2 regions of the Streptomyces sp. SCSIO 30461 genome follow, and region 1 is predicted to be linked to the other one. Evidence: riboswitches for the same ligand, from Rfam matches in the RefSeq annotation. Region 1 holds a riboswitch; the other holds the start of a gene.
What was found. Region 1 has a riboswitch for S-adenosylmethionine ahead of thrC (threonine synthase). Riboswitches for the same ligand answer to the same signal wherever they lie in the genome.
Positions count from the first base shown of each region.

Region 2: linked by a shared signal. The riboswitch ahead of V1460_RS27015 (aminotransferase class V-fold PLP-dependent enzyme) and the one ahead of thrC (threonine synthase) in region 1 are both predicted to bind S-adenosylmethionine.

Region 1 covers NZ_CP146101.1:655,578-659,421, reverse strand. The annotation lists gene V1460_RS03130 (MoaD/ThiS family protein) at 1-171, opposite strand, end outside; gene thrC (threonine synthase) at 168-1,475, opposite strand; SAM riboswitch class I at 1,493-1,651, opposite strand; gene V1460_RS03120 (glucosyl-3-phosphoglycerate synthase) at 1,865-2,818, shown strand; gene V1460_RS03115 (hypothetical protein) at 3,056-3,277, shown strand; gene V1460_RS03110 (trehalose-6-phosphate synthase) at 3,348-3,844, shown strand, end outside.
Region 2 covers NZ_CP146101.1:6,022,012-6,025,855, forward strand. The annotation lists gene V1460_RS27005 (rhomboid family intramembrane serine protease) at 1-210, shown strand, start outside; gene V1460_RS27010 (Lrp/AsnC ligand binding domain-containing protein) at 207-488, shown strand; gene V1460_RS27015 (aminotransferase class V-fold PLP-dependent enzyme) at 554-1,954, opposite strand; SAM riboswitch class IV at 2,159-2,276, opposite strand; gene trpD (anthranilate phosphoribosyltransferase) at 2,609-3,700, opposite strand; gene V1460_RS27025 (cytochrome bc complex cytochrome b subunit) at 3,839-3,844, opposite strand, start outside.

The DNA.
Region 1 (3,844 bases):
CACGAAGCGGCGCAGCTTGCCCTGGTCGTCCAGCACGCGGGCGGCGATGCCGACGTGGTTCTTCTCCAGGTCGGCGATCACCTCGGCGAGGGTGGTGCCCTCCGCCGTGACCTCGGCCCGGCCGCCGGTGTAGGTGCGCAGGATGGTGGGGATTCGGACATTGACGCTCATACGAGGCCAGCCTCTCGGAAGGAGTCCAGGTTGGGGCGGATGACAGCGGACATACCCGTGGTCGGGACCACCGCGTCGAGAGTCTTGAGGCCATCACCCGTGTTGACGACGACCGTGGTGAGCGAGGGGTCGATGGCACCGGCCTCGATCAGCTTCTTCGCCACACCGAGGGTGGTACCGCCCGCGGTCTCGGTGAAGATGCCCTCGGTGCGGGCCAGCAGCTTGACCGCCGCCACGATCTGCTCGTCCGTGACGTCCTCGACGGCTCCGCCCGTGCGGCGGCAGATGTCCAGGACGTAGGGACCGTCGGCCGGGTTGCCGATCGCCAGCGACTTGGCGATGGTGTCCGGCTTCTGCGGGCGTACGACGTCGTTGCCGGCCTTGAAGGCTGCGGACACCGGAGAGCAGCCCTCGGCCTGGGCGCCGAAGATCTTGTACGGCTTGTCCTCGACCAGCCCCAGCTTGATCAGCTCCTGCAGGCCCTTGTCGATCTTGGTGAGCTGGGAGCCGGACGCGATGGGGATGACGATCTGGTCGGGCAGCCGCCAGCCGAGCTGCTCGCAGATCTCGTAGGCCAGGGTCTTGGAGCCCTCGGCGTAGTACGGGCGCAGATTGACGTTGACGAAGCCCCAGCCCTCGCCTGCCGGGTCGCCGATGAGCTCGGAGCAGAAGCGGTTGACGTCGTCGTAGTTGCCCTCGATGCCGACGAGCTCGCCGCCGTAGACGGCGGCCATGACGACCTTGCCCTGCTCCAGGTCGTGCGGGATGAACACACAGGATCGAAATCCGGCGCGGGCCGCCGCGGCGCCGACGGCGCCCGCGAGATTTCCGGTGGAGGAGCAGGAGAGGGTGGTGAAGCCGAAGGCCCGCGCCGCCTCGATGGCCTGCGCGACGACACGGTCCTTGAAGGAGTGGGTCGGGTTTCCGGAGTCGTCCTTCACATACAGACCTCCGGTGACGCCCAGCTCACGGGCCAGGTTGTCGGCCTTGACGAGCTTCGTCCAGCCCGGGTTCAGATTGGGCTTGTCGGCCACGTCGGCGGGGACGGGCAGCAGCGGGGCGTAGCGCCAGATACTGGCCGGGCCGTTCTCGATCCGCTTGCGCAGGCTCTCGGGGTCGCCGGTGGGCAGGTCGTACGCCACTTCGAGCGGACCGAAGCAGAGCTCGCAGGCGAAGACGGGGCCGAGCGGGACGATCGCGCCGCACTCGCGACAGGAGAGCCCGGAGGCGGAGCCCAGGTCGACGGTGCGGGAAGTCTCGGAAGCGCCGGGGGTTTCGGGGGTGGCGTCTGTCTGTACAGCCATGGAGGCGAGGCCCTTTCTCCTCATCTTCCTCATGGCGCATCTCGCCATGAGACGGATTTGGCACCTTCCCTAGCCGGGAGCCTCGCGCGCCGCGGTGCTGGCACCGAGCTACGAGACCGGCTGGAGGGTTGCCGGGGCTTCAACGGGCCGTTTCCCTCTGCCCCTCTGGATGAGCGGTATGTGATTGTCGGCGGATGCGACAGCGACGCGTGCCGCACGCGACCGCGGTGGGTGCGATCCCGCACTCCCGCCCTATGCGGTGCGGTGTGCGCGATGCACTCGGCGGCGATCGGCATGCGATGGTCGTCCGCGTTGTTCAAGACTGTAACCGACCCCCCGGGGCGCTGAGACGGATCGTCCGATCCGCGAGACAGAGAGATGGAGATCACGTGCTGGAAGAGGTGGAGCGCTGGCTGGCCCGGCGGTCCTGGTCCGTGGCAGACCGCCCGCTCGACCGGCTCGTCGGCGCGAAGCGCGCGGCCCGCGGCGGTGGCACGGTCAGCGTGGTGCTCCCAGCCCTGAACGAGGAGGCGACGGTCGGTGAGATCGTCGGCGTCATCCGGCGCGAGCTGATGACGGACGAGGTGCCGCTGGTGGACGAGCTGGTGGTGGTGGACTCCGGCTCGACGGACCGCACGGCGGAGGTGGCGGCGAAGGCCGGGGCCCGGGTCGAGCACCGGGACGCGATACTTCCGCGGCTGCCGGCACTGCCAGGCAAGGGCGAGGTGCTGTGGCGCTCCCTCCTGGTGACCAGCGGAGAGATCGTGTGCTTCGTGGACGCGGACCTGAGGGAGTTCTCGGCGGACTTCGTGTCCGGGATCGTCGGCCCACTGCTGACCGAGCCGGATGTGGCGTTCGTGAAGGCGATGTACGACCGGCCGCTCGGTGACACCCCGGGCCAGGGCGGGCGGGTGACCGAGCTGGTGGCCAGGCCGCTCCTCAATCTGCACTGGCCACAGCTCGCCGGCTTCGTCCAGCCGCTGGGCGGGGAGTACGCGGCGCGGCGCTCGCTGTTGGAGCGGCTGCCGTTCCCGGTCGGCTACGGGGTCGAGCTCGGGCTGCTGGTGGACGCGCTGCACACGACCGGCCTCGACGCACTGGCCCAGGTGGACGTGGGCGTGCGACTGCACCGGCACCAGGACGGGCAGGCGCTGGGACGGATGGCGGCGGCGATCTACCGCACGGCCCAACTGCGTCTGTCACGCGGACATCTGGTGCGGCCGGCGCTGACGCAGTTCGAGCGGGGGGAGAACGGTTTCGTACCGCGGACGCATGAGGTGGACACGGAGGAGCGGCCTCCGATGACGGAGATCACGGAGTACGCGGCACACCGGGCGGCGTGAACGCGGACAGCGACCTCATACGACGACGCACACGGCCAGGTACGGCGACGTACAGCCACGCACCCACGCGGGTCCGCAGGTCCGCACATCCACACGTCCGGACAGAGATCCACACACCGCCGGGATGCCGGGTACCGGCACCGCCGGGATGCCGGGTACCGGCGCGGCGTTGCGCGGCTTGATCGATGAGATTGTCTACCTTTCCGAGGTATGACCATTTCACTGAAACCTCCGCGTATGTCCTTGATCACCCTTTCTCTCTGCTCGCTCTGCGCCATGGCGGCCGTGCTGCTGTCCCCGGGCCCGGCCTCGGCGGACACAGGCGGGCTCACCGCGACCAGCCCGACCAGCACCAGGAACGAGCGGTTGTGGCTGCTCGGCGGGGTCGCCGTGACGATCACGGCGGCCGGGGTGATCGCGAAGGTCGCGACCCGGGGCAGCCGTCACCGGGACTCCTGAGCGCTCCCGCCGGGGAGCCGTCCGGGCCTCTGTACGTTTGAGCGGATACACCACGGGCTAGGTTGCCGACATGGTCTCCGAGCGCGCGGCGCAGGTACTCGTCGCCTCCAACCGCGGTCCGGTCACATACGCCTTCCGTGAGGACGGCACGCTGGACGCCCGGCGCGGCGGCGGCGGTCTGGTCTCCGGACTGTCGGCCATCGGCCCCGACGCGGGTGCCCTGTGGGTGTGCTCCGCACTCGGCGACGGCGACCGCGAGGCGGTGCACCGAGGGATCGCCGAGCCGGGCGTGCTGATGCTCGACATCGACGCCGCCGTGCACGCCGACGCGTACAACGGCATCGCGAACTCGGTGCTCTGGTTCGTCCACCACATGCTCTACCAGACTCCGCTGGAGCCGGTCTTCGACCAGGAGTTCCGGCGCCAGTGGATCGCGTACGAGGCATACAACCTCGCGTTCGCACAGGCGCTGGCCGAGGCGTCGGGACCCGGCGCGGCGGTCATGGTGCAGGACTACCACCTGGCTCTGGTACCGGGGATGCTTCGGGAGCTGCGTCCCGACCTGCG
Region 2 (3,844 bases), 5.4 Mb from region 1:
CTGCGGTTTCCCGCGTGGATCGTGCTGCTGTTCTGGTTCGCCCTGCAGTGGATGGCGGAGGCGCAGGACACCTCGTCCGGCCCGGGGGTCGCCTATCTGGCCCATCTGGTGGGCTTCGGGATCGGCTTCTGCTGCGCATGGGCCGGCCTGTGGCTGGGGGCTAGAGTGAGAGCCCAAGCCACGGCCACCGAGGGAGACAGCCAGCCGTGATCACCGCGATCGTGCTCATCAAGACCAGCGTGGACCGCATCCCGGAGATCGCGGAGTCGATCGCCGGTCTCGACAGCGTCAGCGAGGTCTTCTCGGTCACCGGTACGTACGACCTGATCGCGATGGTCCGGGTGGCCCAGCACGAGGATCTGGCGGATGTCATCCCGGGCCGGATCAGCAAGATCCCGGGCGTCGAGGCGACGGACACCCATGTCGCGTTCCGTACGTACTCGCAGCACGACCTGGAAGCCGCGTTCGCCATCGGCCTCGACGCGTAGGCTCTCCACCGCCCGGCGCGGGTGCGCCGGGCGGATCGGCGGCCCTTCAGGGGCACCCTGACCACTCAGACAACGGGCACGCAGCGGCCGTCCTCGGTGCGGTAGTCCCACCGGGCGCCCTCTCGTACCAGCTCCTTGACGGCCCCCACGAACCGCTCCACATGCTCGTCCGGGGTCCCGGCGCCGAAGCTGACCCGGATCGCGTTCAGGGACCGCTCCCCCGCGGCCGCGTCCGGGGCTCCGCACTCACCGGTCTCGGCGGGGTCGCTGCCCAGCAGGGTGCGGATCAGCGGATGGGCGCAGAAGAGGCCGTCGCGGACGCCGATGCCGTACTCGGCCGACAGGGCGGCGGCGAAGTGCGAGCTGTTCCAGCCTTCCACCACGAAGGACAGGACGCCGACTCGGGCGGCCCCATCCCCGAACAGTGACAGCACCCTGACCTCGGGGACCTGGGCGAGTCCGGCGCGGAGCCGCTCGACGAGGTGCCGTTCGCGCGCGACGAGCGCCTCGAATCCGGCGTCGGTCAGCGCCTTGCAGGCGGAGGCGACGGCGTAGGCGCCGATGACATTCGGCGATCCGGCCTCATGGCGGGCCGCCGTGGTGTGCCACTCCACGTCCACGCCGCCGTCGGGGCGCCTGGCGACCGTGCGGGAGGCGCCGCCGCCCGCGAGATACGGTTCGGCGGCCTGCAACCAGTCGGCCCGCCCCGCGAGCACGCCCGAGCCGAACGGCGCGTAGAGCTTGTGCCCCGAGAAGGCCACCCAGTCGACGTCCAGGTCCCGTACGGAGACGGGGTGGTGGGGGGCAAGCTGGGCGGCGTCCAGCACGATCCGGGCACCGTGGGCGTGCGCGGCGGCGGCGAGTTCGCGTACCGGCCACAGCTCCCCGGTCACATTGGAGGCGCCGGTGACGCAGACCAGCGCGGGGCCGGCGGGCTCGCGTTCGGCGAGCGCCGTCGCCAGGGTCCGCACGGCTTCGCCCGGGGTACGCGGCGCGTCCAGATAGGTGACGTCCGCGCCCTGCCACGGCAGCAGCGCCGCGTGGTGCTCGGTCTCGAAGACGAAGACCCTGCAGCCGTCCGGCAGGGCGGCGGCGAGCAGGTTCAGCGAATCCGTGGTCGAACGGGTGAAGACCACCTGGTCCGCTTCCCGGCAGCCGAGGAACCGGTGGACCGTCGTCCGGCTGTTCTCGAACAGTTCGGTGGACAGCTGTGAGAGATACCCGGCGCCGCGGTGCACGCTGCCGTAGTACGGGGCGTAGGCGGCGATGTCGTCCCACACCCGCTGCAAGGCCGGTGCGCTGGCGGCGTAGTCGAGTGCGGCGTAGGTGACCTGGCCCCCGGTCACGAGCGGGACGGTGACGTCGCGGCCGAGCACCGGCAGCGGGCCGGTGGGGCGGCAGGAACCGTCGGAAGCAGGGGCGGCAGCGGTTGCGGTGGCGACGGCGGTGGACGGACGTGCGGGCATGGCTTGTCTCCCGGATGACAGGGCGAATGGCTGTGAAACACCCGAGCGACGGCACAACCGCCGTCCGGCATACGGGTGTTGCCTCGACGCGGCAACGATGGGCGCCCGCGCGGAGGTGGGGTGGAAGGGGCCGGGAGGCCCTACCGCATTCGCTTGCTCACGAGAATCGCTCCCTCGAGGACCAGGACCCCAGGGGCGGCAAGGGGTCCGCGCTTGCCGTGGACCTCACTGCCCACAGCCTGGTCTTCACCCGGGGCACCCCGCCACGGACGGAGGGTTGCCGGACAGCGGGCCGGGGCCGTCTTCGCTGTCACTCATGACCTTGAGGAGCATCCTGCCATACGTCTCGAAACACGCAAGGCGCAGTCCACAGTGCGGACTGCGCCTCAGGGCTGTCCCGTAATCCCCAGCGGGCGCACGGCGCTCCCCCAGGGCTCCGTTTGGGAGGTACCCCCAGCTACGGCACTCCCCCTGGCTTCGCCGGGGGGTGCCCCCACGCCGCGTTGCCGAATCACCCGAATACGCCCAGCGTGAGGACGACCCTCCGCCTTGCGATGCGTCCCCTCGGCCCCAAGGGCCGGGTGAGACCCCGTGCAGCTGACGCCGCACGCTGGTCCACCGGGGTTTGCGGGACAGCCCTTCGTGCCACTTCGGTCAGCGGTTGCTGGCTGCCACCCAGCGCTCCAGGGCGCTCTTCGCCGCGCCTGAGTCGATGGACTGGGCCGCCTTGGCCATCCCGTCTCCGAGTTGCTCCGTCAGAGTGCCGTCGTCCGGCTCAAGCGCGGCCAGCGCCGCCGCCGAGTTCAGCAGCACGGCATCCCGGACCGGGCCCGTCTCGCCTGCGAGCAGCCGGCGGGCGACATCGGCGTTGTACGAGGCGTCGGCGCCTCGCAGAGCCTCCACCGGGACCAGTTCGATGCCCAGATCCCGCGGGTCGAAGGACTCCTCGCGGACAGAGCCGTCGCGTACCACCCAGACCCTGGAGGTCGCGGTGGTGGTGAGCTCGTCCAGGCCGTCTTCACCCCGGAACACCAGCGCGCTCGAACCGCGCTCGGCAAGCACGCCCGCCATGATCGGGGCCATCCTGGCGTCCGCGACCCCGGTGGCCTGTGCCTTCACCCGCGCCGGATTGGTCAGCGGACCCAGGAAGTTGAATGTCGTGCGGATACCGAGCTCCTTGCGCGCGGCAGCCACATGGCGCAGGGCCGGGTGGAACTTCACGGCGAAGCAGAAGGTGATCCCGGCTTCCCCCGCGACCTCGGCGACCCTCTCCGGTGTCAGCTCCAGATTGACGCCGAGCTTCTCCAGTACGTCCGACGCACCGCTTGCGCTGGATGCCGCGCGGTTGCCGTGCTTGACGACCTTGGCGCCGGTCCCGGCGACGACGATCGCGGACATGGTGGAGATGTTGACGGTCTTGGCGCCGTCGCCTCCGGTGCCGACGATGTCCACCGTCCGTCCCGGCACTTCGATCAGCCGGGCGTGCGCGTACATCGTGCGCACCAGCCCGGCGATCTCCTCGACCGTCTCGCCCTTGGCCCGCAGCGCCACCGCGAAACCCGCGATCTGGGCGTCGGTGGCCTCACCGCGCAGGATGCGGTCCATCGCCCAGGCGGTGTCGTCGGCGCTCTGGTCATGTCCGGACAGCAGGGCGTCCAGCACCCTGGGCCAGGAACGGCCCGCCGCGGTAGTGCTCCCCCCGGCTTCGCCGGGGGCACCCCCACCAGCGGGGCTCACAGCGCTCATGGTCGCTCCTGGTCGGTTCGTACGAACGGGTATGCCCCCACCCTATCCACCTCGGTTACGGCGAAGAGCCCCGTCCACCGAGTGGACGGGGCTCCTGCCGTGGCGATCATCGGATCAGCGGGTCGTGCTCATCGGGGATCAGTG